One region of the Streptomyces sp. HUAS 31 genome, then DNA from elsewhere that is predicted to be linked to it. Evidence: riboswitches for the same ligand, from Rfam matches in the RefSeq annotation. Region 1 holds a riboswitch; the other holds the start of a gene.

Evidence for each region. A riboswitch is a leader RNA that binds a small molecule or an ion and turns the genes downstream of it on or off. The one in region 1 is predicted to bind cyclic di-AMP.
Region 2: it holds a riboswitch for cyclic di-AMP, as region 1 does, so the genes downstream of both, PGH47_RS24985 (LysM peptidoglycan-binding domain-containing protein) here and PGH47_RS05345 (C40 family peptidase) in region 1, are expected to answer to the same signal.

Annotation. Positions count from the first base shown of each region.
Region 1 is NZ_CP116353.1:1,254,848-1,269,967, reverse strand. It holds gene PGH47_RS05395 (ABC transporter ATP-binding protein) at 1-489, opposite strand, end outside; gene PGH47_RS05390 (FecCD family ABC transporter permease) at 492-1,571, opposite strand; gene PGH47_RS05385 (ankyrin repeat domain-containing protein) at 1,898-2,623, shown strand; gene PGH47_RS05380 (FAD-binding oxidoreductase) at 2,854-4,251, shown strand; gene PGH47_RS05375 (cytochrome P450) at 4,366-5,781, shown strand; gene PGH47_RS05370 (MFS transporter) at 5,972-7,450, shown strand; gene PGH47_RS05365 (esterase-like activity of phytase family protein) at 7,512-8,705, shown strand; gene tgmA (putative ATP-grasp-modified RiPP) at 8,914-9,105, shown strand; gene PGH47_RS05355 (MvdC/MvdD family ATP grasp protein) at 9,120-10,073, shown strand; gene PGH47_RS05350 (cytochrome P450) at 10,181-11,407, shown strand; gene PGH47_RS05345 (C40 family peptidase) at 11,611-13,170, opposite strand; cyclic di-AMP (ydaO/yuaA leader) riboswitch at 13,179-13,353, opposite strand; gene PGH47_RS05340 (NAD-dependent epimerase/dehydratase family protein) at 13,495-14,553, opposite strand.
Region 2 is NZ_CP116353.1:5,577,234-5,592,353, forward strand. It holds gene nuoN (NADH-quinone oxidoreductase subunit NuoN) at 1-672, shown strand, start outside; gene recQ (DNA helicase RecQ) at 839-2,863, shown strand; gene PGH47_RS24970 (M56 family metallopeptidase) at 2,898-3,836, opposite strand; gene fahA (fumarylacetoacetase) at 4,209-5,429, opposite strand; gene PGH47_RS24980 (HAD family hydrolase) at 5,738-6,568, shown strand; gene PGH47_RS24985 (LysM peptidoglycan-binding domain-containing protein) at 6,621-7,349, opposite strand; cyclic di-AMP (ydaO/yuaA leader) riboswitch at 7,355-7,523, opposite strand; gene PGH47_RS24990 (polyprenyl synthetase family protein) at 8,341-9,351, shown strand; gene PGH47_RS24995 (CHRD domain-containing protein) at 9,492-10,508, shown strand; gene PGH47_RS25000 (LolA family protein) at 10,816-12,090, shown strand; gene PGH47_RS25005 (ABC transporter ATP-binding protein) at 12,143-13,225, shown strand; gene PGH47_RS25010 (ABC transporter permease) at 13,212-14,114, shown strand; gene PGH47_RS25015 (flavodoxin family protein) at 14,163-14,747, opposite strand; gene PGH47_RS25020 (amidase) at 14,894-15,120, opposite strand, start outside.

The sequences.
Region 1 (15,120 bases):
GGTGGGCTCGTCCAGGACGAGCACCTTCGGCTGCTGGGCGAGCGCCCGCGCGATGAGCACGCGCTGCTTCTCGCCCCCGGACAGGGCGAGGAACCCGCGCCCGGCAAGGTGCCCGACGCCGGTGCGCTCCATCGCGGCGGCGCAGATCTCCCTGTCGGAGGCGGCGGTACGGCCCGGGTGCGGCAGCCGCCCCATGGCCACGACCTCGGCGACGGTGAAGTCGAACTCGGCCGACGACTCCTGCGGCAGCGCGGCCAGCACCCGGGCCGTGTCCCTGGGCGGCATGGCGTGCACGTCGTCGCCGTCGAGCCGCACCACGCCCGCGGCCGGCCGCAGCGCCCGGTACACACAGCGCAGCAGCGTCGATTTGCCGCTGCCGTTCGGGCCGACGAGACCGACGAACGCCCCGCTGTCCACGGCGAGTCGGATGTCGTCGACCAGCCGGGACCCGGCCGCCTCGACCGTGACGCCCTCGATGTCGAGCCGCATGGTCACCGGCCTCCGAACGCGTAGCCGCCGCGCCGCATCAGCAGCACGAACGCGGGCACCCCGACGACGGCCGTGATCACGCCGACGGGCAGTTCGGCGGGCGCGAGCAGGAGCCGGGACAGCAGGTCCGCCCACACCAGCAGCACCGCCCCGGCGAGCGGCGCCACGGCCAGCACCCGCCGGTGATCGGCGCCCACCAGCATCCGGACGACGTGCGGCACCATCAGCCCCACGAACCCGATGGCCCCGCTGACCGCGACCACCGTCCCGGTCACGGCGGCGGTGACGAGGAACAACTCCCGGCGCAGCCGGGCGGGTTGGACGCCGAGCGCGGCGGACGTCTCGTCCCCCATGGCGAGCGCGTTGAGCGACTCGGCCCGCAGCCGCAGCCACGCCCACCCGGCCGCCACGGTCACCGCAGCGAGCGGCACCTGGGCCCAGGTCGCGCCGCCCAGGCTCCCGAGCAGCCACATGATCGCCGACCGGGCCGCCTCACCCCGGGCCGCGCCGAACACCATGACGGTGGTGACGGCCTCGAAGCCGTACGCCAGCGCCGTCCCGGTCAGGATCAGCCGCAGCGGGGTGAGCCCGTGCGGAGACCGGGCCATGGCGTACACCAGCGCGGTCGCCGCGAGCGCCGACGCGAAGGCGGACAGGGACAGCGCCCAGACCCCCAGACCCGCGAACACACCCAGCAGGATCACGGCGTTGGCGCCCACCGCGGCGCCGGAGGAGATGCCCAGCACGAACGGATCGGCGAGCGCGTTGCGCACCATCGCCTGCACCGCGACACCGACGGCCGCGAGCCCGGCCCCGACGACCGCGCCGAGCACGACACGCGGCAGCCGGATCTCCCAGACGATGGTGTACGCGGCGGCATCCCGGGCGTCCAGGGTCCCGCCCGTCAGCCCGGCCCCGAGCAGCCGGAAGACGTCCGTCCATCCGATCCCGGCGGCCCCCAGCCCCACGCCGCACACCAGCGACACGAGCAGCAGCAGCGTCAGCCCGAGGACGAGCGGCAGGACGGGAGGACGGGCCGTACCGGATCCCGAACGGGATATCCGTGGCGGACTTCGGTGCACGGGCGGGCGGTCCTTCGCCTGGGGCCGCCTGTGAACATCGAGCAGGAGCCGGCCCGGACGACCGTGCCGGTCGCGCGGGGTCCCCTCTCGCAGTCCGCGGCGAGCAGTCAACGGGTCGCACCAACCACGGGCGATCGGGCTCGCACGACGACCACGGGGGTCCACGCGCACACCGTTGCGGGTCAGCGCCGGATTCTCACCGGACTTCCCCCGCGGAAGGCCCCGGGAGCGTAACAGACAGGGGTGCGGGGCCGGTGGGGCAGGGGCGGGCGCCGGGCGTTGTCAGTGCGCCGTGTTATCCAGGTGGGGATCCGGGAGGTGACCAGATGCTGATCGACACGAACGCACCGCTGGCCCAGGCCGTCACGGAGGCGATCCGGACCGGGAACGCGGCGGCGCTTTCGGACCTGCTGACCGCGCACCCGGGGCTGGCCACGGCCCGGGTGGGCAACATGCGCACGACACGGACCCTGCTGCACATCGCCACCGACTGGCCCGGTCACCTGCCCGACGGGCCCCGGACCGTCGGCGCGCTGGTCGCCGCCGGTGCGGACGTGAACGCCCGATTCACCGGCGCGCACCGCGAGACCCCGCTGCACTGGGCCGCCAGCTGCGACGACGTGCCCGTCCTGGACGCCCTGCTCGACCTCGGCGCGGACATCGAGGCCGACGGCGGCGTCATCGGCGACGGCACACCGCTCGCCGACGCGGTCGCCTTCGGACAGTGGAACTGCGCGCGGCGTCTGCTGGAGCGCGGCGCCCGCACCACCATGTGGCAGGCAGCCGCCCTCGGCGAAGCCGACCGCGTCGCCGCCCGTTTCGCCTCCGACACCGACCGTCCCGGCGCCGAGGACGTCACCGCCGCGCTGTGGTGCGCCTGCCACGGCGGGCAGCAGGGCATCGCCGACTACCTGCTGCGACGGGGCGGTGACGTCAACTGGATCGGTTACGACCGGCTGACCGCACTGGACGCCGCCCACCGCGAGGGTCACCACACGCTCGTGACCTGGCTGCGCGATCAGGGGGCGAAGTCCGCCGAGGAGTCGGTCTGACGCCGGGCCCGGGCCGCGCCTCCGACGTGCGGGCACCCACCGAGGGGTGAAGACTGGGACACGGCGGGGCGGTTCCGTCCTGCCGCGTATCGACACATCGGTACATCAGAACATCGATACATCGACACGAGGTGCGAACGGATCCGCGCACCACGCCCCCGCAGCCCGCCCGGACGTCAGGCGCCGTCATCCGTCCGCGGCTCAGCGTCCTGACACAGGGGAGCCCGGCCATGGGCGGCATCAACGGAACAGCACTGGAAGGTCTGCGCGAGGGGCTGCGGGGACCCGTGATCACGGCGCAGGACCCGGGCTACGACGAGGCACGCGCGCTCTACAACGCCATGATCGACCGGCGTCCCGCGGCCATCGCGCAGTGCGTGGACGTCGCGGACGTACGGACCGTGATCGCCGCCGCCAGGGACACCGGCGTCGAACTCGCGGTGCGCGGCGGCGGCCACAGCGGACCCGGTCTGTGCATGGTCGACGACGCGCTCGTCCTCGACCTTTCCACCATGCGCGGGGTGCGCGTGGACCCGGCCACCGGCACCGCCCAGGTCGCCGGCGGCGCCCAGCTGGGCGACCTCGACCACGCGAGTCACACCTTCGGTCTGGCCGTGCCGACCGGCATCATCTCGATGACGGGCGTCGGCGGCCTCACACTCGGCGGCGGCCACGGCCACCTGACCCGCAGGTACGGCCTCACCATCGACAGCCTGTTGTCAGCCGACGTGGTCCTCGCCGACGGAACCTTCGTCACCGCGACCGAGGACGAGCACCCCGACCTGCTCTGGGCGCTGCGCGGCGGCGGCGGGAACTTCGGCGTCGTCACCTCGTTCACCTTCCGGCTGCACCCGGTCGACACCGTCGGCGTCGCGGCCACCGTGTGGCCGGTCGACGGCACCCCCGAAGTGCTGCGCTGGTACCGGGAGTTCCTGCCCGCCGCGCCACAGGACCTCAACGGCTTCTTCACCCTGTTCACCATCCCGCCGGGACCGCCGTTCCCCGAGTCGATCCACGGGCAGAAGATGTGCGGCGTCATCTGGTGCTACACCGGCGACCTGACGGACGACAGCATGGAACGGGCGCTCGCCCCGGTGACCGAACCGGCGCCGCCCGCCTTCCACTTCGCCACGCCCATGCCCTACCCCGCCCTCCAGGGCATGTTCGACGAGCTGATCCCGAAGGGCTACCAGTGGTACTGGCGCGGCGACTTCTTCGACGGGGTCACCGACGCCTCGATCGACGTCCACCACAAGTACGGCGAGAATCTTCCCAGCGACCTGTCCCTGATGCACCTGTATCCCGTGGACGGCGCCGCCCATCAGCTCGGCGCGGACGACACGGCCTGGGCCTACCGGGACGCCGTCTGGTCCGCGGTGATCGCCGGCGTCGACCCGGATCCCGCCAACGCCGAGGCGATCAAGCAGTGGAGCGTCGACTACTGGACCGATCTGCACCCCTACTCGATGGGCGGTTCCTACATCAACTTCATCGGCGAGGGCGAGAGCACGGACCGCGTCCGCGCGACCTACCGCGGCCACTACGACAGGCTGGCGGCGATCAAGCACACCTACGACCCGGACAACTTCTTCCACGCCAACCAGAACATCCCGCCGGCCACCGGCTGACGTCCGCCGCCCCTTCGTTCACCCGGCGTCGCCGCCTGGGGTAGGGTCCCCACGGGTGTTCGGCTACTCACTGGTAGTGCGCCGGTGCGGGGAGTGTCGGAGGGCGGCAGGGCGATGGAATCGCAGTTGGGCGAGGGTGCGTCCGTGGGCGTCGAGGGCACGCGCCTGGAGGAGTTGGCCCCCGAACCCCTGCTGACCCGCGACTACGAGACACGCCCCTCGCTCGTGTACGAGCGGCTCAGGCAGCAGCACGGCCCCGTCGCACCGGTCGACCTGCTGGGCGTGCCCGCGTGGCTGGTCCTCGGCTACCGCGAGGCCCTGAAGGTCCTCCAGGACGACGGGGGCTGGCCCAAGGGCCTGGAGAACTGGCGGGCCCGCACCGACGGCGAAGTGCCCTCCGACTGGCCGCTCGGACCGTCCCTCGAGGTCAACCACGTACTGATCCAGGGCGGCCCCGGATACGGCTCGCTGCGCACGGCGTGGGACGCGGCGCTCAAGCCGTTCCAGGACCCCGGCCGCCCGCAGGCCAAGCGGCTCAAGGCCGCCGTCACCGCCTACGCCGACGAGTTGATCACCCTCGTCGGACAGGGCGGTGGCACCGGCGTCGCGGACCTGTCCGCGCAGTTCTCCCGGCCACTGCCCCTGATGGTGGCCAGCCATCTGCTGGGCTTCCCCGGGTCGCAGGGCGACGACGCCCTGATGGACATGTGGCGGGTACTGGACGCGGGACCGGACGCCGAGCCCGCCCTGGAACGGCTGCTGGCCACCCTCGCCGAACTGGCCGCCGTGAAGCTGGAGAAGCCCGGCGACGACTTCCCCTCCCACCTGCTCGCCGCACACCCCGGGCTCTCGCTCGACGAGCTGGCCCGCGAGCTGTTCATGCTGCTCGGCATGGTCTCCGACCACGTCGGCATCCTCATGTCCAACACCGTCGTCGAGGTCATCTCGGGTGACGGCGGCGGCGTCCGGGCGAGCCTGTCGGCCGGGATGATCCGGGAGACCATGAACCGGGTCGTCATGCGCAAGCCACCGCTGGTGAACTTCGTCCCGCGCTTCGCCGCCGAGGACACCCCGCTCGGCAACTACACGATCCGCGCGGGCGATCCGGTGTGGGTGTCCGCCGCCGCCGCGCACGCCGACCCGCTGTTCGCCGACCATGTCGCGTCCGGCAGCACGATCAGCACCCGGGCGCACCTGTCCTGGGGCGCGGGCCCCCGTCAGTGCCCGGCCCGGGAGCTCGCCTCGACGGTCGCCGCCGTCGGCGTGGGCCGGCTCTTCGAGCGGTTCTCCGATCTGGAGCTCGCGCTCCCGGCCGATCAACTGCCGTGGCGTTCCTCGCCGTTCATGCGCGGCCTGCGCTCGCTGCCCGTACGGTACGAACTCGTCCCGGGGGCCGCGCCCGGACGGACCCCGGCCCTTCCGCCGGCGCCGGAGCCGGCGGCTGCCGAGCCGGTGCTGCCGGACCGGTCCGCCCGGCAGCGCTCGTCGCTGTGGCGCTATCTCACGGGACTGATCCGCGCAGGCCGCTGACCACGCCCGCGAGCACGGGCCGAGTTGATCGACTGGAGGCCCGTCCGGCACCGGCGTACGGTCGAATGGTGGCGGGATCCGACCACCGAACCCCCGTCCACGGCGCGATGCGATGAGCAACCCGGAGCCGACCCCCGAAGCGCGGCCCACCCCGCAGGAGACGGAGCGGAGTGATGGCCGCGGCAGCGGTATGGCGCTGCTGGTCATCGCCTCCTGTCAGCTGATGGTGGTGCTCGACATCACCATCGTGAACATCGCCCTGCCGGACATCCAGCGCTCCCTCGACTTCTCGACGACCAGCCTGTCCTGGGTGGTGAACGCCTACACGCTCACCTTCGGCGGACTGCTGCTGCTCGGCGGCAGGATGGGCGACATCCTCGGCAGACGACGGGTGTTCGTCTTCGGCGTCCTGCTGTTCGTCCTCGCCTCGCTGCTCGGCGGACTGTCCCAGAACTCCTGGCAACTCCTCGCCGCCCGCGCCCTCCAGGGAGTCGGCGGCGCCATCGCGTCCCCGACCTCCCTCGCCCTGATCAGCACGACGTTCCGCGAGGGACCGGAACGCAACCGGGCGTTCGGGGTGTTCGCCGCGGTCTCCGCGGGCGGCGGCGCGATCGGGCTGCTGATGGGCGGCATCCTGGTCGAGTGGCTGAACTGGCGCTGGGTGCTGTTCGTCAACGTGCCCATCGGGCTGCTCATCGTGCTCGCCACCCCGCGCTACATCCGCGAGTCCGAGCGTCACCCCGGGCACTTCGACATAGCGGGCGCGATGACCTCCACCATCGGCATGGTGCTGCTGGTGTACGGGTTCATCCGGGCCGCGCAGGACGGCTGGCGGGACCCGCTCACCCTGGGCTCGTTCGGGGCCGCCGTCGTCTTCCTGATCCTGTTCGTGCTGGTCGAGCAGCGCTCCAGACAGCCGATCACACCCCTGCACATGTTCGCCGACCGCAACCGTGCGGGCACGTACGGCATCATGCTGAGCCTGGCCGCCGCGATCTTCGGCATGTTCTTCTTCCTCACGCTCTTCGTGCAGGACGTGCTGAACTTCAGCCCGCTCCAGGCCGGTCTCGCCTTCCTCCCGGTGAGCGCGGTGATCGCGGTGGGCGCGGGGCTCGCCTCCCAACTCCTGCCGAAGTACGGGCCCAAGCCGTTCATGGTGACCGGCGCGATCCTGGCCGCCGCGGGGCTGGGCTGGCTGACCCTGACCGACGTCGACTCCACCTACCTCGGCAGCATCCTCGGCCCGATGCTCGTCTTCAGCCTGGGCATGGGCATGGAGTTCGTCTCCCTGACCCTGATGGCGCTGTCCAACGTGACGGTCGCGGAGACCGGCGCCGCCTCCGGGCTGCTCAACGCCACCCAGCAGGTGGGCGGTTCCCTCGGGCTGTCCATCCTGGTCACGACGTTCGGTACGGCCAGCAACAACGAGGCCGACAAACAGATCCCGGCCTTCCTCTCCCAGGCGACCCCGGTGGAACGACTGCGCTTCGAACGCACCGGGCAGCTCCCGGCGCAGTACGCCGACGAGATCCTCACTTCGGGCGTCTCCGCCGCCTTCATCGCGGCCGCGATCTTCACGGCGGTCGCAGCGGTGATCGCCCTGTTCGTCATCCAGGTCCGTCCCTCCGACCTGGAGCGCCTCCGGGGTGGCGGGGTGCCGCCGTCCTGAGGTTCGGACTGGACGTCTTTCGTTGGCACACCCGTCACCCGGCGCTCTTAATGTGCGCGCCATGAGAAGAATCTCGATCATGGTCAGTGCCGCGGTGCTGACCGCCGCCCTCGCGGTCCCCGCGGCGGCCCACCCGGGCGGAGCCGACTTCGGCCGGGCCACTCTGACCGGCTTCGCCTCGCTGCCGGCCGAGACGTTCGTGCCGGGCAGCGAGCCGTCCGGCGCCGCCATCGGCGCGGGCCCTTTCAACGGGATCGCGGCGCCTTTCGCGCACCAGCCGGTGCAGGGCTTCAGCGGTGTCGTGAACCGGCGTGACGGCACCTTCGACGTGCTGTCGGACAACGGCTACGGCAACAAGGGCAACAGCGCCGACTTCCTGCTGCGCGTCCACCGCATCGAGCCCGACCTGCGCGGCGGCACGGTCAAGGTGCTCGGCGGCTTCGACCTGAGCGACCCGGACCGCCATGTGCCGTTCCCGCTGACGCGGGCCGACCGGGTGCTCACCGGCGCCGACTTCGACGTCGAGTCGATCCAGCGGATGCCCGACGGCACGTACTGGATCGGCGACGAGTTCGGCCCCTGGCTGCTGCACTTCTCCGCCAAGGGCCGTCTGCTCCAGGCCCCGATCGCCCTCGATGGCGTGCGGGCGCCGGAGAACCCGTATCTGAACGGCGCCCAGCCGAACATAGCGAGCAGCAAGGGCTTCGAGGGCCTCGTCCGCTCCGTGGACGGCCGTCACCTCTACCCGCTCCTGGAGGGCACGGTCACCGGTGACACCCCCGGTGAACTGCGGTTCAGCGAGTTCGATCTGCGCCGGGGCAAGTACACCGGCAAGCGGTACGTCTACCGCCTGGAGTCGACCGCGAACGCCATCGGCGACGCCATCGCCGTCGACCGGCACCGGTTCCTGGTCATCGAGCGCGACGGCGGGCAGGGCGACACGGCCAAGTTCAAGCGCATCTACCTGGCCGACACCCGCGACCGCGACGGCGACGGCCTGATGGACAAGACCCTGGTCGCAGACCTGCTGGACATCGCGAACCCCAAGGGGCTCGGCGGCTTCGGGGAGACCTTCCGCTTCCCGTTCCAGACGATCGAGGACGTGAACCTCGTCGACGACCGCACGCTCGCGGTCCTCAACGACAACAACTTCCCGTTCTCCTCGGGCCGTACGGCCGGCAAGGCCGACGACAACGAGCTCATCACCATCCGGCTCTCGGCCCCGCTGCACGCGGACAAGCGCGCCTTCCGCTGAAAGCCGTGACACGGCCGGACCGTTCCAGGGGGCGAGCGGTCCGGCCGTCGCATGTGCCCGATGGTGCTCAACTGCCGTCCATACGCCCGGAGTCGCGGCGGCGCAATGTGATGACCTTCACCCCGGTGTGGCCGAAAGTGATGAATTCATTACGCAAGCAGTGCGTAAGGGACGGTAATTCAGACAACGCCACCAGTGGAGGTTTAAAGTGCAACCGTTCACCCTCAAGTACGCGTTTCCCGGCGGGATCGCTCAGGCGGTGACGCCGTACCACTTCGACCCGGCCCGGCAACTGAACATGCTGCCCGACGGCCGCCCCGCCGTCAGTGACCCGGACCTCCTGCTCGCGGTCGGCACGACGACGTCCACCGCCGGGTCCGCGACCCACTTCGACGACTGACGAACCGGCCGCGCATGACGGTTCTGATCCTGACGTCCGAGGAGGACGTGACCGCCGACATGGTGGTGGCGAGACTGTACGCGACGGGGACGCCCGTGCTGCGACTGGACCCCGCCGACCTGCCGGGCAAGGCGGTGCTGGCCGCCGACTACGCCCACGGCGACTTCGACGGTCATCTGTCGGTCAACGGGCATGTGCTCAGCATGGGCGGCCTGCGCTCCATCTGGGTGCGCAGGCCCGGCGAGCCGGCCGCACACGCCGCCAACCCCTCGCCGTGGCTGACCGCCGAGACCCGGCAGGCGCTGTACGGGATGCTCCACTCCGCCGCCGCACGGTGGATGAACCACCCCCGCAACGCCGACCAGGCCCGGCTCAAGCCCTGGCAGCTGAGGGTCGCCCACGTGAGCGGCTTCGCGGTGCCGCCGACCGTCTTCACCACGGCACCCCGCCTGGCACGGGAGTTCGTCGAGGAACACCGGGAGGTGGTGGTGAAGTCCGCTTCGGGTCCGCCGCCCGGCGACCCCGTGCTGACCCTGCCCACCACCCTGATCGGCCCCGACGCGGACTTCACCGCCGTCGCGGCCGGGCCCGCGCTGCTCCAGCGGTATGTGCACAAGCGCGCCGACATCCGGCTGACCTGCGTCGGCAACCGGCTGTTCGCCGCGCGCAAGACGGCCGAACCCGGCCAGGTCGACGGCCGCTACGGCGAGACCGGGCACGCCTGGGAGCCGGTTCCGGTCCCCGACCGCATCGGCAAGTCGGTGCACGAGTACGTCACCCTCGCCGGACTGGCGTACGCCGCCTTCGACTTCGCTGAGGACGGGGACGGCATCTGGTGGTTCCTGGAGTGCAACCAGGGCGGCCAGTTCGGCTTCGTGGAGCTGGAGACCGGGCAGCCGATCGCGGAGGAGGTCGCCCTGTGGCTGTCCCAGCGCAGGTCGGACCGCCGCGCCGGCGAAGGCCGTTGAGTCCCTGGACTACGTTGAGGAGCACCGGTCCGACGTGCGCCCGGCAGCCCGCCGCGGGCCATGGGCGCACCGGGACCGACGCACCGGCGGACCACGGGAGGAACGCGATGACCACGCGGCGGACGATCGCGCCGGAAGAACTCGGCACGCTGGACCTGGCCGATCCGCGGCTGCACGCCGAGACCGACCTGTCGGCGGTGTGGCGCCACCTGCGACGGCGCCGGCCGGTCCACCTGAACCCCGCCACCGACACCGCCCGCGCCTTCTGGGTGGTGACCCGGCACGCCGACGTCACCGCCGTCTACCGCGACAGCGCCCGCTTCACCTCCGAGGGCGGCAACGTCCTGGAGACCCTGCTCGCCGGCGGCGACACCGCGGCCGGGCGCATGCTCCCCGTCACCGACGGGGAGAAGCACGCCGGACTGCGCCGTGTGCTGATGTCGGCGTTCTCGCCGAGGGCGCTTGAGCCGATCGTCGCGAGTGTGCGGCGCACGGTGAAGCGGCTGCTGGAGGAGGCGCTGGACACGGGCGGCTGCGACTTCGCCGCCGACGTGGCGGCCCGCATACCCCTCGCCGCGATCTGCGACCTGCTGGGCGTGCCCGACCACGACCGGACCCATGTGCTGAGCCTGACCTCCGCCGCACTGGGCTCGCACGACGCAGACAGCACACCGGCGGACGCCTGGATCGCCAGGAACGAGATCCTGCTCTACTTCGCCGAACTCGCCCGCGACCGGCGCGAGGGCGGACACTCGGACGTCATCGCCCTGCTCGCCGGCAGCGAGGTGAACGGACTGCCGCTCGACGACGACGAGATCATGCTGAACTGCTACAGCCTGATCCTCGGCGGCGACGAGACGGCGCGGCTGTCCATGGTCGGCGCCGCCCTCGCCCTGCTGGAGCACCCCGGCCAGTGGCAGGCCCTCAAACGCGGCGACGCTCCCATCGGCACCGCCGTCGAGGAGATCCTGCGCTGGACGACGCCGGCACTGCACGCCGGGCGCACCGCGACCACCGACACCGAGATCGGCGGCCACCCGGTGCGGGCCGGCGACATCGTCACCGTCTGGAACGCCTCCGCCAACCACGACGAGCTGGCCTTCGACGTCCCGGGCGAGCTGCGGCTGGACCGCACCCCCAACAAGCACGTCACCTTCGCCTACGGCCCCCACTTCTGCCTCGGCGCCCATCTCGCCCGCGCGGAGCTCGGTGCCGTACTGGCCGGGCTGCGCGACCTCGTCGCGGAGATGGAGCAGACGGGTCCCGCGAGGCCCGTCCACTCCAACTTCCTCAGCGGCTTCGGCGCCCTGCCGCTCACGCTCAAGGCCGCCTGAACATCCGCTTCCAGTAGCGGACGGCCGTCGTACACCTCCGAGATGGCCGCCCTCGACACAGCCGTGCACGAGGTCGACGTGCTGCGCCGGCTGCTGGAGCTCGCGCGGGAAATACCCAAGGGCGGATCCCACGGGGGACACAGCACCACCCCGCCTCGACGAGACGGGGTGGTGGCGGTGTGGTGGCCGGGGCGGCCTACGGCTCAGGCGGGCCGTATCGCACTGTGGATCGCGGCCTCTCCGGCGTACTGGATCGACTCCTCGCGTATGAGTACTCCGGGTCCCGGGGCGTGGATCATCATGCCGTTCCCGGAGTAGATCCCGACGTGCCCGGCGTGGAAGAGGACCAGGTCACCGAGTTCGAGCCGGGTCAGGTCGACACCCTGTCCCGCCGTCGCCTGCTCCGGGGCCGTGCGCGGGAGCGTGATGCCGGCGGCCCTCCAGGCGGCCTGGGTGAGACCCGGACCGTCGAACGCCTCGGGGCCGGTCGTGCCCCAGACGCAGGGCTTGCCCACCTGGGCGCGGGCGAACTCCAGGGCCCGGGTGGCGCGGGTGTCGTGCGATGCCGTCGATGTGAGGGCGGTGGTGGCGGTGGCCGCCGTGACGTCCGCCGGAGCGGGCGACGGCGCGACCGTGAGGGTGCCGAGATACGGGTCCGTGATGGTGTCCGGGGCAGCGGTCTGCGGCGTGGCCGTGGTGACGGTTCCGAGGTACGGGTCCGTGACGGTGGCCGGTGTCGCGGCTGTGGTCAGGGTGCCGAGGTAGGGGTCCGTGACGGTGGTCGTGAGGGAGTCGGTCGCCGGGGCGGCCGGCGGCCGGGCCGAAGCGCCTGGCGGGACGGTGGTGAGGTCGGCGGCCGACTGCGCTTGCAGGGCCTGCCACCGGTCCTCCGCGGAGGGCTGGGCCTGCGTGGTGCCCCAGGTGCCGGAGGCGGGCAGCGCTGCGATCGCCGCAGGGGCGGCGCTCTGTACCGTGGCGTACCTGGACAGCAGCTCGCGGGCCCGGTCGAGCTTGCGCCGGTTCTGCTCCTTGGTCGTCCGCAGCGAGTCCCGCGTCTGCGGATCGGCAGCGGCGTCGACGGCCGGGACGGCTGCGGAAGCCGTGCCGGTCCCCGCCGGCAGGGCGAGGACGGCCGGCATGACCTGGGTGGCCCGGAGGTCCGCCGAGGTCGAGGGCGCGGCCGGGAGAGCGGCGACGGGACCGGCGGTCAGCTCGGCGAGCGGAGCCGCCCCGGTGCCGCGACCGGACGTCAACTCCCTTGCCGGCGCGGCCGGCAGCGCGAGCGGCGCGCGCCCCGTCGACTCACGTGCCGGGGAGAGGTCCTGCATCGCACGCGCGGGCCTGCGCTCGACGGGACGGTCCGGCGTCCGGTCGCGGGGCAGGGCGGCCGGCACGGTCGGACCGAGCTTTGCGCGCGCCGCATCGAACCACTGCCGGCTGACGTTGTCCAGCGCGGGGTCGCTGTGATTGCCCTCGCTCGCCCGGATCCCGGCGCTCCCCGGCCCGGGGCCCCGCTTGCGCGGCCCGGTCGACGAGGCGCGGGTGGCGTTGAAGGTTCCCGAGTCGGTCTCGGCCCGGTCGTACAGGGAGGTGATCCGGCGGCTGACTTCCTCACGGCTGGGTGCCTCGTCCGAGGACGAGGGAGCGGCGCCCGCCGTCTGGCCGAGCAGCGCCACCGAGGTGAGGGCCGCCGACGCGAGTGCGGAGTTGCGCATGCCGGGCAGGCTGAGAGCCCCCGGCCGCGCGGTGCCTTCCGGCGCCATGGGCGACGTACTCCTTCCGTAAACCGCCTACCGAGTTAGCTGACGGGTTCGGGCGGTTCGCTCCGGAAGGTGTGCCCTACGGCCTGTGCCCCGAAGGGCAGTCGGCCGATTCACCCCAAGTTCGGTTGGGTCCCCGGCTCCGGTGAACCTCTTTGAGCGCACCGGACTCGGCGGAGGCCGCGCGTCCCGGCGGGGTTCGCCGGAGGTCGTCGTGCGGCCTGATCCGTAACCTAGCCAACTTGTGCGCCTCCCGTGAAGGTTGAGGCGTTAAATGTCCGATACGTATTTGTGACCTACGACGCTTGTGAGGAGCGGCGGCCCAGTTCACTTCGCGGTGCGTCGGTGCCGCCACGCTTCGTAGTGATCCAGCACCGTCTGCTCGATCGGGCGGTAGCCGATGCCCAGTTCGTTCACGCTGCGGCTGTTGTCGACGCGGAACCGGATGCCGAGGTGTTTTCGGATGTAATCCTGCGTCAGGCCGAAGGCGGGGCCGAGGATCCGTACCGGCCAGTGCGGGAGCGCGGTGCGCGGTAGCCGGAGGTCGCGGGGGTGGCGGGTCCGCAGGATGCGGGACATCTCGTGGAACGACGTCATGGTCTCGGCGGCGACGATGTAGCGGCCCTCGGCGTCCGGGTTCTCGGCGGCCGCGATGTGCGCGTCGGCCACATCACGCACGTCCGCCGTGGTGAAGCTGAAGTCCGGGGCGCCGTAGAAGAAGTAGCCCTTGAACAGCTCCTGGAGCAGGAACAGGCTGCCCGACTCGGAAGCCGGTGTCAGGGAAGGGCCCAGGATCAGGCCGGGGTTGACCGACACCAGGCGCCAGCGGGCCTGGGCCGACTCCGCGTCCCGGGCGGCGCGCTCCGCGACCGTCTTGGCGTAGTGGTACGGGTTGTTCTCCACCGTGCTGGTGGTGTTGAAGTACCGCTCCGAGAGCACCCCGTCGTCCATCTTCAGGACGTCCGCGTAGTCCCCGAAGATCGTGCCCACGGTGGAGGTGAGCACGAGCCGCTCGACCGTGGGCGTCCGCTCGACGGCCGCCAGCACATTGCGGGTGCCGAGCAGGGCCGGGTCCACCATCTCCCGTCGGCCGTCCTTGATCTTCTCCGGCATGCGGAACGGCGACGCCACATGGAACACCGTCCGGCAGCCGGTCATCGCCTCGTCGAAGGCGCCCTCGGTCAACAGGTCCGCCTCGAACAGGGACAGCCGGCCGGGGTGCGCGTCCTGCATCTCCCGCAGCGGCCGCACCTTGGCCGTCGCGGCCGTGCTGCGCACGGTGGCGTGGACGCTGTGACCGCGCTCCAGGAGCCGGTGCACCAGATGACTGCCGACGAACCCGCTGCCGCCGGTCACCAACACGGCTGCCGAACCGTCCGAGCCCACGCCCTCACCCCTCACGTCCCGCGGTCGGGGGTCACCTTATGGCGCCCCGTCACCGGCGCGGCGGACACGGTGCGTATCCGGGTGGGCGCGGTAAGGGGCGGCCCCTGGAGGCGAGGTTGACGGGCCGGATCGCGTCACCCCCGGAAAACCGGCCAAGGAGGGATGTGTGCGACTCGGGGAGGTCGCACGTACGTGCGACCAGCCGAACGGCGGGAGCGAGGGGCCTCCGGCGTGCGCCGGACCCCGGTCGGCGTCCCGTCGCGGGACCCGCTGTGCAGGATCTGTGAACCACCTGGCCGGGGCGCGCAGGCATGGTGTGCGGATGCCGGGAGGCCGCCTTCACCAAACCCCCTCGTGCGGTGGCCGGAAGGTGCCTTGTTCCGTCAACTTCCCACGCATCAAGGTGGATTGAGCACTTGAGCATCAGGAGTCACAAGCGCATTGCTTGGCCCGGACGGCCGACAAGTCCGGGGTCTGACGGGGGAACTGATGCGGTGTGCGCAGCCGTCGCCGTCGACCCGCGGGGGCCGATCGCGCACCCGTCCGGCACGACTCCCTCTGCCATCT
Region 2 (15,120 bases), 4.3 Mb from region 1:
CTGTACGTCGTCCTGCCCGGCCTGCGCTGGGACTGGCGGCCGGTCATGTGGGCCGTGGCGATCGTCACGATGCTGGGCGGCGCGATCATCGCGATCACGCAGACCGACATCAAGCGACTGCTGGCGTACTCGTCGATCGCGCACGCGGGGTTCATCCTCGCGGGTGTCATCGCGACCACGCCGGACGGGGTGTCGTCCGTCCTCTTCTACCTGGCCGCGTACTCGTTCGTGACGATCGGCGCGTTCGCGGTGGTCACGCTGGTGCGCGACGCCGGCGGTGAGGCCACGCACCTGTCCAACTGGGCCGGTCTGGGCCGACGTTCACCGCTGGTCGCGGCCGTGTTCGCGGTGTTCCTGCTGGCCTTCGCCGGTATCCCGCTGACCTCCGGGTTCGCCGGGAAGTTCGCCGTGTTCAAGGCGGCGGCGGAAGGCGGGGCGGCTCCGCTGGTCGTGGTCGGTGTGATCTCGTCCGCGATCGCGGCGTTCTTCTACATCCGCGTGATCGTCCTGATGTTCTTCAGCGAGCCGCGGCCCGAGGGCCCGACGGTCGCCGTTCCGTCGCCGCTGACGATGACGGCGATCGGCGTCGGTGTCGCGGTCACGCTGGTCCTGGGTGTGGCGCCGCAGTACTTCCTGGACCTGGCGAACCAGGCGAGCGTGTTCGTGCGCTGACGCGACGGCCTCGTGCATCACGGCGGCGGCCCGGCATCCCTTGCGAGGGGTGCTGGGCCGCATTCGTGTCGAGGTGGGTGCGAGCCTGTGGATAACTCCGGCGCTGTCGGTCCTGGCCCCTATCGTGGAGGCAGTGGTCGAGGGACGACGTACGGGGGACATGGCGATGGGCGCGACGGGTGGGATCAGGGAGATGCCAGGGGTGACCGAGACGGCGCAGACCGGCGGCAGTGAGGCGCTGGCCACGCTGCACCGGGTCTTCGGATACGAAGCCTTCCGCGGCGAGCAGGAAGCCGTCATCGAACATGTGGTGGCGGGCGGCGACGCGGTCGTGCTCATGCCGACCGGTGGCGGAAAATCCCTCTGCTACCAGATCCCGTCCCTGGTCAGACCCGGTACGGGCGTGGTCGTCTCCCCGCTCATCGCACTCATGCAGGACCAGGTGGACGCGCTGCGGGCGCTGGGCGTGCGCGCCGGGTTCATCAACTCCACGCTGGACTTCGACGAGCGCCGGGTGGTCGAGGCGGAGTTCCTGGCGGGCGAGCTCGACCTGCTCTACCTCGCACCGGAGCGGCTGCGCCTCGACGCGACGCTGGAGCTGCTCTCCCGCGGCAAGATCTCGGTGTTCGCCATCGACGAGGCGCACTGCGTCTCCCAGTGGGGCCACGACTTCCGGCCCGACTATCTGTCCCTGTCGCTGCTCGGCGAGCGCTGGCCGGACGTCCCGAGGGTCGCGCTCACGGCGACGGCCACCCGGGCCACCCACCAGGAGATCACCCAGCGCCTGAACATGCCGACCGCCCGGCACTTCGTGGCGAGCTTCGACCGGCCGAACATCCAGTACCGGATCGTGCCGAAGGCCGACCCGAAGAAGCAGCTGCTGAGCTTCCTCAAGGACGAGCACGCGGGCGACGCGGGCATCGTGTACTGCCTGTCCCGCAAGTCGGTGGAGGCCACGGCCGAATTCCTGGCCCGCAACGGCATCGAGGCGGTGCCGTACCACGCGGGCCTCGACGGCGGCACGCGCGCGGCGCACCAGTCCCGGTTCCTACGGGAGGACGGCCTGGTCGTGGTCGCGACCATCGCCTTCGGAATGGGCATCGACAAGCCGGACGTCCGCTTCGTCGCCCACCTCGACCTGCCCAAGTCGGTCGAGGGCTACTACCAGGAGACCGGCCGCGCCGGCCGTGACGGCCTCCCCTCCACGGCCTGGATGGCCTACGGCCTCAACGACGTCATCCAGCAGCGCAAGCTGATCAACTCGGGTGAGGGCGACGAGGCCTTCCGGCGCCGGGCCGCCTCCCACCTCGACGCGATGCTGGCGCTGTGCGAGACGGCCCAGTGCAGGCGCGGCCAGCTGCTCGCCTACTTCGGCCAGGACGCCGAGCCGGTGGGCTGCGGCAACTGCGACACCTGTGTCACCCCGCCGGAGACCTGGGACGGCACGGTCGCGGCGCAGAAGGTGCTGTCGACGGTGGTGCGGCTGCAGCGCGAGCGCGGCCAGAAGTTCGGGGCGGTGCAGATCGTCGACATCCTGCTGGGACGGCGCACCGCCAAGGTGATCCAGTTCGATCACGACCAGCTGTCCGTGTTCGGCATCGGCGAGGACCTCGGCGAGGGCGAATGGCGCGGCGTCGTACGGCAGTTGCTGGCGCAGGGGCTGCTCGCCGTCGAGGGGGAGTACGGGACGCTCGTGCTGACCGAGGCCAGCGGGTCGGTGCTGCGGCGCGAGCGGGAGGTGCCGCTGCGGAAGGAACCGAAGAAGCCGGCGACCTCGCGGTCGGGGTCGGGTTCCGGCGCGCGCGGGGAGAAGAAGGCGAAGGCCGCGGCGGCCGAACTGCCTCAGGAGCTGGTGCCGGCCTTCGAGGCGCTGCGTGCCTGGCGTGCCGAGCAGGCCCGGGAGCAGGGGGTCCCGGCGTACGTCATCTTCCATGACGCCACACTGCGGGAGATCGTGACCGTGTGGCCCGCCTCCGTGCGGGAGCTGGGGAGCATCAGCGGGGTCGGCGAGAAGAAGCTGGCCACGTACGGCGAGGGCGTGCTCGAGGTGCTGGTCTCGGAGCGGGGTGAGCCCGGGGCCGGGGCTGGGGCCGGTTCAGGGGCGGCGTCCAGCGCGGCTCCTGCGGCGGGGCACGGGATGGACGACTGGCCCGAGATGGAGATGGAGCCGGAGCCGGAGGACTGGGCCTAGGGAGGGTCGGGGACTCGATGGTCCGGCACCCCGGTCACGTCAGTGCCGTCAGCCCGGGTGCGAACGTGATCAACAGTGGGAGCAGGGGGATCAGCGCCGCCAGCGTCGTCGTGAGCGCGCGGTCGCGGCGGCCCAGACGGGGCGGGGGCTGGAGGAGGCGGTCGACGCGTTCGCCCAGGAGGCGGTGGGTGGACGCGCAGGACAGGACGCCCCGGTGCTGGTTGAGCTCGATCAGGGCCAGGGCCGTCGTCAGGTGACCGCAGCGGCGGGACGCCGTGTCGTCGGCGGCCAGTTCGACCAGGCGGTGGGTCTGGTCGCAGAAGTGGGCGAACAACGGGATGCGGGGGAATCCGGTGGCGAGCGCGGTGGAGAGGTGCAGCAGCCAGTCGTGGCGGGCGCGGGCATGGCCCCGTTCGTGGGTGAGGACGGCGTCGAGCTGGTGGTCGGTCAGGCGGTGCAGGGCACCGGTGGTGACGATGAGCTGGGCCGGGCTGCCCGGCATCCACCAGGCGTCCGGGTACTCGTCCTCCAGCACCAGCAGCGGACCGCGCGCCGAGCCCAGGCCCGCGGGCAGGTCGGGGGCGCGTTCGCGCAGGTGGGCCCTGGCCACGCCACGCCTGCGGCGGGCCTCGACGGTCTCGCGGGCCAGCATCGCGGTCGTCCAGGCGGCACCGCAGGCCAGCAGCAGGGTCAGGGCGGCGGCCCAGGCGGGCGCGGCCGAGAGGTCGTACGCCTCCGTCACCGACGGCGGAGCCGGAGCGAAGAGCTGGGCGCGCACGGTGCCGAAGACGGCGGCCGTGCCCAGGGACAGCGCCGTCAGACAGCACAGCAGGACCGTGGCGACCAGGCACTGCCACACCCAGAGCGCGACCACGGGTTCCCGTTCGGGCCAGTTGGCCCGGGTCAGTGCTCGGGGGACGGGTACGGCGGCCGTCAGGGCGACGATGCTCAACAGGAGCATGCAGACGGTCATGCCTTGGTCTCCGGATCCTGGACAGGAAGATGAGCGGGCGGCCGTGCGTGGCGGTGGGCCGCGAACGCCGGACACGGCTCGCATCCCACCGCCAGTCAGTATGCCGGTGACGGTCGACGGAGTCAGGGGGAAGGACGCGCCGAATGCGCGGCCCGGACGACCGTCCGGCCGGGGCGCCGGTGCCGTCGCCGCGGACGCGAAACGCCTTGCGGAATCAGCGAGTTGGCCCCGACCTCGACAGGCGAGTGGACCCCGACGTCGGCTTCGGCCCCGACACCGGCCGCCGTCCCGGTGCCGGCCCCGCTCCCGGTCCGGGCTGCCCTTCCGGTGCCGGCCTCGCTCCCGGTCCGGGCCGCCCTCCCCGCCTCGCCGTCACCCCGCCGCGATGCGCCCCGTGACCTCGCCCAGTCCCACCCGGACCCCGCCGGGCCCCGGTGCCCAGGCGGACAGTGTCACCACGTCGCCGTCCTCCAGGAACGTCCGCTTGCCGTCGGGAAGTTCGAGCGGGTCGCGGCCGTTCCAGGTCAGCTCCAGCAGTGAGCCGCGCTCGCCTTCAGTCGGGCCGCTGACCGTGCCGGAGCCGTACAGGTCGCCGGTGCGCAGCGAGGCGCCGTTCACCGTCATATGGGCGAGCTGCTGGGCGGCGGTCCAGTACATGCTGGAGAAGGGCGGCTCGGAGATCACGTGGCCGTTGACGGCCACCGAGATACGCAGGTCGTAGCCGCCGGGTTCGGTCTCGGAGCCGGAGTCGTCCAGGTACGGCAGCAGGGGGTGGGTGCGCCGTGGCGGTGCCACCCGCGCGTCGTCCAGGGCGTCCAGCGGGGTGATCCACGCCGACACCGACGTGGTGAAGGACTTGCCGAGGAAGGGGCCGAGGGGGACGTATTCCCAGGCCTGGATGTCGCGTGCCGACCAGTCGTTGAGCAGGCACAGGCCGAAGACGTGCTCCCGGTAGTCGCCCAGCGCCACCGGCTCGCCCATCCGCGACGGCTTGCCGACCACGAAGCCGACCTCGGCCTCGATGTCGAGCCGGATCGACGGGCCGAAGACCGGCGCCGGATCGGTGGGGGCCTTGCGCTGGCCCGACGGGCGTACGACATCCGTGCCGGACACGACCACGGTGCCGGAGCGGCCGTGGTAACCGATCGGCAGGTGCTTCCAGTTGGGGGTGAGGGAGTCCTCGGCGTCGGGGCGGAAGATCTGGCCGACGTTCCGGGCGTGGTTCTCGGAGGCGTAGAAGTCGACGTAGTCGGCGACCTCGAAGGGGAGGTGCAGGGTCACCGAGGACAGAGGGTGGAAGAGGTCGCGGACGACCTCCTGGTGCGCGGGCACGGTCACCCATGCCGTCAGTGCGCGCCGTACGTCCGACCAGGTGGTGCGGCCGGCGGCGAGCAGCGGGTTCAGGGAGTCCTGGGCGAGCAGCGGGGCGTAGGGCGAGCCGAGGGCCTGGGCGGCCCTGCCCGCGTCGAGGACGTGATCGCCGAGCCGGACGCCGACCCGTCGTGCGGAGTCCGAGCCGGGGAGGGAGAAGACACCGTACGGAAGGTTGTGCGTGCCGAAGGGGTCGCCCTCGGGGAGATCGAAGGGGGGCATGGGGTGCTGCCTCACTCTCATACGCTCCGTATGCCATGTGGTCGGTCGGGCCACACGTTACGTGTGAGCCGCCTGCCTTGGGCAGTGCGAAAACCCGCGTCGCGGGGACCGGTGGCACGGCGGCTCGTCGCCCCCGGCGGCGCCCCGGGCCTACGGCGCGGCCACGTCGGAGTGAAATCACAGAGGCAGGAAGGCAGTTGTGCGCGCAATAGCACAAATGGAACCGGAACAGGTGTCAACACATGTGAACCCAGCAGCCGTCCGGTTCAGGTCGAGTCGATGGGGCTTCCTGTCCGTATTCTCTGATCATGGCCCCACCCATCGCATATTCACTCATCGCCACTGACCTGGACGGGACGCTGCTCCGCGGTGACGACACGCTGTCCGACCGGACCCTCGACGCGCTCGGGCGGGTGGTGGCGGCCGGTGCTCAACACCTCGTCGTCACGGGGCGGCCGGCGCCCAGAGTGCGGCCGCTGCTCGACATCCTGGGCAGTACGGGGCTCGCGGTGTGCGGGCAGGGCGCGCAGCTGTACGACGCCGGCGCGGATCGTCTGCTGTGGTCCGTGACGCTGGACCGGGAGCTGGCGGAGACCGCGCTCGGCAAGATCGAGGCCGAGGTGGGGCAGGTGTACGCGGCCGTCGACCAGGACGGCGTCGACGGGCTCACGCTCATCGAGCCGGGGTATCTGATGCCGCACCCCACGCTGCCCGCCGTACGCGTCAGGCGCCGCGAGGACCTGTGGTGCGAGCCGATCAGCAAGGTGCTGCTGCGCCACCCGACTCTGTCGGACGACGAGTTGGCGGCGACGGCGCGTGCGGTGGTCGGTTCGCTGGCGACGGTCACCATGTCGGGGCCCGGCACCGTCGAACTCCAGCCATGCGGCATCACCAAGGCGACCGGACTCGCGCTCGCCGCCGAGCATCTGGGCCTCGGTCCGCGCGAGACGATCGCCTTCGGGGACATGCCCAACGACATCCCCATGTTCGACTGGGCCGCCCGTGGGGTCGCGATGGCCAATGCGCACCCCGAACTCAAGGCGGTCGCCGACGAGATCACGGCCTCGAACGAGGACGACGGCATCGCCGTCGTCCTGGAGAGACTGTTCGCGGACACCCTGGCGCATATCGCCCGGTAAGGGGCGATATGCGCCGATGGGTGGCCAGCCGCTCCTAGTGGGGCCGCTGCTCCTAGTAGGGCCCGTTCACGTTGTCGATCGAGCCGTAGCGGTCGGCCGCGTAGTTGCACGCGGCCACGATGTTCGCGACCGGGTCGTAGGGGTCGTACACGGTCCCCGGCACGTGGTAGGCCGCGAAGGTCGGGTCGATGACCTGGAGGAGGCCCTTGGACGGGGTGCCGGCCACGGCGTTGGAGTCCCAGTTGTTGATGGCCAGCGGGTTGCCGGACGACTCACGCATGATGTTGCGGTGAATGCCCTCGTACGAACCGGGGATTCCGTTCTGTCCCATGATGTCCAGGGCGTTGCGGATCCAGCCGTCGAGGTTGTCCGGGAACGTCTTCACGGAGGACTGGGTGGCCTGGGCGACGGAGGACTTCTTGGCGGGCGCGGCGGCCTTGGAGGCCGTCCTGCTCGGCGTGCTGACCTTCTTGGTCGCCCGGACCTTCAGGTCGGTGCCGGGGTGGATCAGCCGGGGGTTGTCGCCGATGGCCTTGCGGTTGTCCTTGTAGAGCTGCTTCCAGCCGCCCTGGGCGTCGTAGCGGTCGGCGATGCCGTAGAGCGTGTCGCCCTTCTTGGTGGTGTACGCGACGGAGCCGACCTTCGCCGTGGCGGGCTCGGCGGCGGTTGCGGTGGTCGCGCCCAGGAGGGGGAGGGCGAGAGCGGCGGTGCCGGTTCCGGCGATGACGGCACGGCGGGTGAGCGGGGTGGTGCGGGGGCGGCGGTGCTTGCCTCGGGGCATGGCGCTGTTCCTCTCCGACGCCTGCGAGGTGAGCTGTCGGGTTCGGGCGGGAGATGCCCGGCCGGGCCACCGTGCGGCAGCGCGACTTCACCCCTAGCCGGGCCGGCGCGCCATGAAGGCGTCCGATCCGGCGGCTTACCTGGGTCCCCCGCTCCTGCCGTGCGTTTGTGAGTTGCGTGGGTGGATGACTCGGGCGGCGGCAGGATTAGGCGTCCGCCCGACGAGCGGGAACGTATGCGAGAGCACATGCCCGGAACAAGTGTCGTCGTCACCTGTAGTGCAGTTTGACCTTGGTCTGAGGTGAATGGGGCACTTGATCCTTTGCGGTTGTTAACCCTCAACTTGCTTTCGGTGCAAGGCGGGAAGAGGCGTCGCAGGAGGGGCGTGTCGACGGGCGTGAGTGACCCAACTCACTGGCAGGCGCAAGAGCGGCAAATCGGGCAATGGCTCCAACTCGCCTTTATCCGGCTGTCCGTGGAGTCCGTTTTTCCCGTGTCAGACGGAAAAGCACTCCTTCGCCCTGCGTGGGGACCGCCTCGCGATGATCTTTGTTCCGTCCAACGTGCTTGCGCACAAGGGGAGTTCTGTCGCGCCATGGCCAACGCTTCCGGGTGCGCATGTCGACCCTGAGGGTGGAACCTCGCGTGCGGTGCGAGTCGTTGTCATGGCAGTCCCCCGTCGGGCCGACGGGGGTGTGATCGGTGAGCCGGCCGTCGACGAGGGAGGTCAGGTGGGTGAGGGCGGCCGGGACGGCCGAGGCGGCGGCGGGGCCGGTTCGGGACACGGGTCGCTACTTCCGTATAAGTCGATCGATATCCGGCCTTATCAGGTGATCAAAAACATACCGGCCGTGATCCGATACCGCCCGTGGTGGACGGGTGGGCGGCAGCGGTGATCGAAACCTGACCGGATACGCTGACTTGAGTGATGGCAGCGACCTATCGACAAACCGTGTAACAGCCAGTGGACACCAGCAGACAGGAGACCCCTCGTGACCGTCGTCGGGCCGTTCGGGCTGAGCGTGCGGGACCAGGCTCTGGAAGCCGATGTCCAGGCCGGATTGGCGGCTGTCGAGGAGGGATTGCTCGAAGCCACCAAGAGTGAGGTCCCCTTCATCACCGAGGCCGCCCAGCATCTGGTGCGGGCGGGTGGGAAGCGGTTCCGGCCGCTGCTCGTGATGCTCGCGGCCCAGTTCGGGGACCCGTACGCGCCGGGGGTCGTCCCCTCGGCCGTCGTCGTCGAGCTCACCCATCTGGCGACGCTGTACCACGACGACGTGATGGACGAGGCGGCCGTGCGGCGCGGGGTCGACAGCGCGAACGCCCGCTGGGGGAACTCCGTCGCCGTACTGACCGGCGACTTCCTCTTCGCGCGGGCCTCGCACATCCTCGCCGACCTCGGGCCCGAGGCGGTCCGGGTGCAGGCCGAGGCGTTCGAGCGGCTGGTCACCGGGCAGATCCTGGAGACGGCGGGGCCGCAGGACGGGCGTGACCCCGTGGAGCACTATCTGGACGTGCTCAGCGGGAAGACCGGGTCGCTGGTGGCGGTCTCGTGCCGGTTCGGGGCGATGATGTCGGGCGCCGACGAGACGGTTGTCGACGTGCTGACCCAGTACGGGGAGCGGCTGGGCGTCGCCTTCCAGCTGGCGGACGACGTGCTGGACATCGCGAGCGACTCGCACGAGTCCGGCAAGACGCCGGGCACGGATCTGCGCGAGGGCATTGCGACCATGCCGGTGCTGCGGCTCCAGGAGCGCGCCGCGCGGCTGGGGCTGGCCGAGGACATCGCCCTGTGTGAGCTGCTGGAGTCCGACCTGAGCGACGACGCGCGGCTGGCGGAGGCGCTTGCCGGGCTCCGCGAGCACCCGGCGCTGGAGCAGGCGCGACGGGACACCGTCAGGTACGCGGAGGAGGCGCGGGCCGCGCTGGCGCCGCTGCCGGACATGGACGCGAAGGCCGCGCTGATGGAGCTGTGCGACGCGGTGGTGCACCGGGCGGGCTGAGGATCGGCCACCCCGACTCAGTGCGTGACGCACGTCACATGTCTGGACTGAGTCCAAACTAAGATCCGCTCCGTATGAATGCCCAGAAGCTGACGCAGGGGGCGTCAGCTGCATTACGGGGAGAAAACAGAATCATGGGCATGAAGACGACGTTCTCGAAGCGCCGTAACAGCCTGATCGTCACCGCCGTCGCGGTGGCCGCCGCCGGTGGTGTCGCCGCCGCGGTGATTCCCGCCTTCGCCGCCGGAGGTGACCGCGCCGACCACGCGGGCCACGCCGGAAGCGACACGCAGGGGATCGTGAACCAGAGCGGGACCGCCGGGGGCATCGGCGGCAGCGGGGGCACGGTCCTCGCGGCCTCCCTCCGCGGGGCCAACGAGGTGCCCGTCGAGGGCGGGCCCGCCGTCGGGGACAAGGACGGCGCCGCTCTGGAGTTCGTGAAGGTCAAGGGCGACAAGGTGTCCGTCGCCGTCACCTGGCGCGGCACCGGCCGGCCGACCGCCCTCCACATCCACCAGGGTGCCAGGGGCACCAACGGCGGCATCAAGGTCGACTTCGGCGGCCTGCTCGGCAAGAGCAAGGGGCACAGCGTCACCGGCACCGTCGAGGTGAAGGACCCCGCCCTGCTCAACGCCCTCAAGAACGACCCGAGTTCCTTCTACGCCAACCTCCACACGGCCGAGTTCCCGGGCGGCGCGGTACGGGGGCAGCTCCACAAGGTCACCGTCGCCGGGTTCGACTTCCGCGACGCGCTCGACAACTTCCAGGCGTCCGTCGTCAAGGGCAAGCAGATCTACGAGTGCAAGCCGGCCGAGGGCGGCGGGTACGCGTTCGCCCAGCGGGACGTCGGCGCCGTGCTCGGCGGCCGTATCGCGCACTCCTTCGTGGCACCCAACTCCGGTACGCCGCAGTGGATCGCACGGGACGGCAGCGCGGTGACGGGGGCCGTCATCTCCCGGACCCCGAACGGCGAGAAGAACATCCCCGAGCTCGACCTGAAGGCCACTCAGTCCGGCAGGCACCACGGCCTGCTGGCCGACACCGCCGAGATCCTGCGGCTGAACACCGTCGGCGGCGTGGCACCGGCCGGCTCCTGCACGCCCGGCACGATCGTCGGTGTGCCGTACAAGGCGGACTACGTGTTCATCAACGGCTGATCGGCGGCCGCGGCGGCCTGAACGACCGTCCGGCGCGGCGCGCACCCGGCGGCGTTCTCCCCGTCGACCCCTACGGGTCGGGGGAGGCGCCGCCTCCGTGTGTCATACCGCAGGTGTACACGGAGTTGGCTCCGGAGGCTGACGAATCTCCCTGGCCGATTTGGTCAGATGGAGACCACGGAAAACACCACTCCTCACCGATTCGGGTGAGAATGGCGGCTACGGGGTGGGCGAGTGCGGGGTCACAGGACTCGCGAGCGAGGGAACGAGACGGACAGCCGCCGCCGACGACGGAGGTAAGGCACACATGGCACCGTACGAATCCGAGGACAGCACGACCGCAGGGGAGGCCGACGACCTGCGCGCGGGGCGTCGCAAGGCCGCGCGGTACGTCGTTCCGGTCGCGGTCGTGGGAATCGCGGCGGCGACCATCGGGCTCGTCCCGGCGATCGCCGACTCCGGCGACCCCGATCTGCCGGACGTCACCGCGCAGCAACTCATCGAGAAGATCGCGAAGTCGGACGTGGAGCAGCTGTCCGGCACCTTCAAGATCACCACCGACCTGGGTCTGCCCGACCTCGGCGGACTGGGGGCCGGCTTCGCCTCCGGCGCCATGGCCTCCGGCTCGGGTGACGGATCGTCCGCCGACCCCTCGGCCAAGCTGACCGAGCTGGCGTCCGGCACGCACACCCTGCGCCTCGCCGTGGACGGCGACGACAAGCAGAAGCTCTCCCTGCTGGAGAACGCCTCCGAGTACAGCCTCATCCACAACGGCAAGGACATCTGGGGCTACGACAGCAAGTCCAACGAGGTCTTCCACGGCACCGCCGACGAGGCGCAGGCGGACAAGGGCAAGGGCAAGTCCGAAGAGGTCCCCGCCACGCCGAAGGAGTTCACCGAGGAGGCCCTGAAGGCGGTCGACGACACCACGTCCGTCACCGTCGACGGCACCGCGCAGGTCGCGGGCCGGGACGCCTACCGACTGGTCATCAAGCCGAAGCAGTCCGGGAGCACGGTCGGCGCGATCAGCGTGGCCGTGGACGCCGAGACCGGCATGCCGCTGAAGTTCACGCTGACCCCGTCGAGCGGCGGCGCGGCCGTGATCGACGCCGGCTTCACCCAGGTCAGCTTCGCCAAGCCCGCCGCCTCCACCTTCGACTTCACCCCGCCCAAGGGTGCGACGGTCACCGAGGAGGGCGAGCTGGACAAGGCGGCCCGCGAGCACGGCGGCGCCAAGTCCGAGGACGAGCTGGGCAAGGGCCTCGAGAAGGAGTTCGGCGGTCCGCTCACCGGAGGCGCGCTGGGCAAGGGCGCCGAGGGCGGCCCCGAGGTCATCGGCGAGGGCTGGAACTCCGTGGCCGTCTTCGACACCGGCGGCGAGGGCGTGCCGTCCGGCAGCGACATCGGCGGCGACATGGGTGGCTTCCTGGACTCCCTGGGCGACAAGGTCACCGGTAAGTTCGGCTCGGGCACCGTCTTCAAGACGCGCCTGATCAACGCCCTTGTCACGGACGACGGCAAGGTCTACGTCGGCGCCGTCACCAAGGACGCGCTCGTGAAGGCGGCCGACTCGGGCAAGTAGCCCACCGCCGACCGCCCCACCCGCACCACGAACCGAGGAGCCCGAGGCGCCGATGGAGGAACCGCCCGCCGGGAAGACGGCCGAGGCCGACCGGAGCCGGCAGGCCGCCGAGGCCGACCGGAGTCGGCAGGCCGACGAGGCCGCGCGCGCCGGTCGGCCCGCGGCGCCCGGTGACGGCGGTCGGTCCGAGGCGCCCGGCGATGGCAGTGCCGTGATTGCCACCCACGGCCTCACCAAGCGCTACCGCGGTGGACAGCTCGCCGTGGACGGTCTCGATCTATCCGTCCCGGCGGGCAGTGTCTTCGGCTTCCTCGGTCCGAACGGCTCGGGCAAGACCACCACCATCCGCATGCTGATGGGCCTGATCGAGCCCACCTCCGGTACCGCGCGCGTGCTCGGGCAGCCCATGCCCCGGGCCGCGCGCGCCGTGCTGCCGCACGTCGGCGCGCTCATCGAGGGACCCGCTCTGTACGGCTTCCTCTCCGGCCGCGACAACCTTCTGCGCTACGACGCCGCCGACCCCACCGCCGATCCCCGCACCCGGCGCGCCCGCGTCACGGCCGCGCTGGACCGGGTGGGCCTGACGGCCGCCGCCGGCAAGAAGGCCAAGGCGTACTCGCTCGGCATGAAGCAGCGGCTCGGGCTCGCGGCCGCGCTGCTCCAGCCGCGCAGGCTCCTCGTCCTCGACGAGCCGACCAACGGCCTCGACCCGCAGGGCATGCGCGAAATCCGTTCGCTGATCCGGGAGCTGGCCTCCGACGGCACGACCGTCTTCCTCTCCTCCCACCTCCTCGACGAGATCGAGCAGGTCTGCACCCACGCCGCCGTGATGGCCCAGGGAAGGCTGATCACCCAGGGCGCGGTGGCGGAGCTGGCGGCGGGGACACGCGGCCGGCTCGTCGTGACCACCCCCGACACCGGGGACGCGGCCCGGGTGCTCAAGGAGCAGGGTGCCGGCGATGTCGTCATCACCGACGACCGGGTGACCGCCGAGCCCCCGGACCGTGATCTCGCGGACGTCAACGCGGCGCTGGTGAGGGCCGGGGTCCGCGTCCGCGGCTTCGGCGTCGAACGGGCCTCCCTGGAGGACGCGTTCGTGGCACTGACGGGGGAGGGGTTCGATGTCGCGGGCTGACGTCGTCGAGCAGGGCGGCGCGATCGGAGCGGACCGGAAGCCCAGCCCCCTGTGGACCTTCGGTCTCTTCCGCAGCGAACTCGTCACGACCTTCCGGCGCTGGCGCACCCTCGCGCTGCTCGCCGTCCTGGCGGCCGTGCCGATCCTGGTCGGTATCGCCGTGAAGATCGAGACCGGCGACGGCTCGTCCGCGGGCGGTGGACCCGAGGGCGGTGGCGGTCCGGCGTTCATCTCCCAGATCACCAACAACGGCCTGTTCCTGGTCTTCACGGCACTCGCCGCGACGCTCCCCTTCTTCCTGCCGATGGCGATCGGCGTCATCGCGGGCGACGCGATCGCGGGCGAGGCGAACGCCGGCACCCTCCGCTATCTCCTCGTCGCCCCCGCCGGCCGCACCCGCCTGCTGCTCACCAAGTACGCGACCACGATGACGTTCTGCCTGGTGGCCACCCTGGTGGTCGCGGTCTCGGCGCTCACGGTCGGCGCGTTGCTTTTCCCGCTCGGCGATCTGACGACCATCTCCGGCACCCGGATCAGCTTCGGCGAGGGCCTGGCCAGAGCCCTGCTGATCGCCCTGGTCGTCGCCGCGTCACTGATCGGCGTGGCGGCGCTCGGTCTGTTCGTCTCGACGCTGACCAACAGCGGCATCGCGGCGATGGCGACGACGGTGGGCCTGCTGATCACCGTGCAGATCCTCGACCAGATCCCCCAGCTCCACGCGCTCCAGCCGTACTTCTTCTCGCACTACTGGCTGTCCTTCGCCGACCTCATGCGCGAGCCCGTCTACTGGGACGACCTGGTGAAGAACCTCGGTCTCCAGGGCCTCTACGCGGCGGTGTTCGGCTCGGCGGCGTGGGCGAGATTCACAGCGAAGGACATCACGGCGTAGGGCATTACGGCGTAGGAGATCATGGCGTAGGACATCACGGCGTAGCGCTCAGTCGGTCTCGTACGGGAACCGCGCGAGCGGCGCGTCCTGCGCGAAGAACGTCTTCGCGCGGGCCAGGGCCTCGGCGTCGCCGAGCACGTCACCGGGCTTGCTGCCGTTGCCGAGCAGCACTCCGCCGAAGCGCATCCTCAGGTACGCGGCGGAGTTGCTGAGCGTCCCGACCAGCGGGTCGGCGACCTCCTGCTCCTCGTGCGCGAGCGCCGTGACCCCCCACAGGGTGCGTCCGGCCATGGTCGCCTTGAAGTCCACGCCGGGGGTGCGCAGCCAGCCCGACCAGTAGTCGAGGTAGCGCTTGACGTGGGCGGACACCGAGTACCAGTACAGCGGCGAGACGATCACGACGTCCGTCGCCGCGAGCGTGGCGTCGAGCAGCAGCGCCACGTTGCCCCGGGTCGGGCGCACATGGTCGCTGTCGTGCCGCAGGTCCTCGAAGTCGGGCAACGGATGCGCGGCCAGGTCGATCCACTGCTGCTCGACACCCTCGGGCAGCTGCTCGGCGGCCCTGCGGGCCAGGAGCTCGGTGTTGCCGTCGGAACGGCTGCTGCCGAGGACGAACAGGAAGCGGCGGGTCATGGTTCCCCCAAACAGTCGGCCTTCACAGGGGGCCGGATGGTCGGCGTACGACAACTAATCGCATGTGCATTATATGCGTACGCATTTAGATGTCCAGGGGGATCCTGAGGGATCCAGGGGCATGGGGATCCAGGAGGGCGCTGTGCTCACCAGGGCCCGAGGTGGCCCTCGGCTACGCCGGCGACTTCGAGCAGCAGTTCCTCTTCGCCGTGCGCCGCCACCAGTTGGAGTCCGACGGGGCAGCCGTCCGGCCCGAACCCCGCAGGGATGCTGATCGCCGGATGCCCGCTCAGGTTGAACGCCCAGGTGAGCGCGGTGGAGTAGCGCTCGCCTGGACCCTCGTGACCGTGCGGCGGGGTGGGCGCGGTGGGCG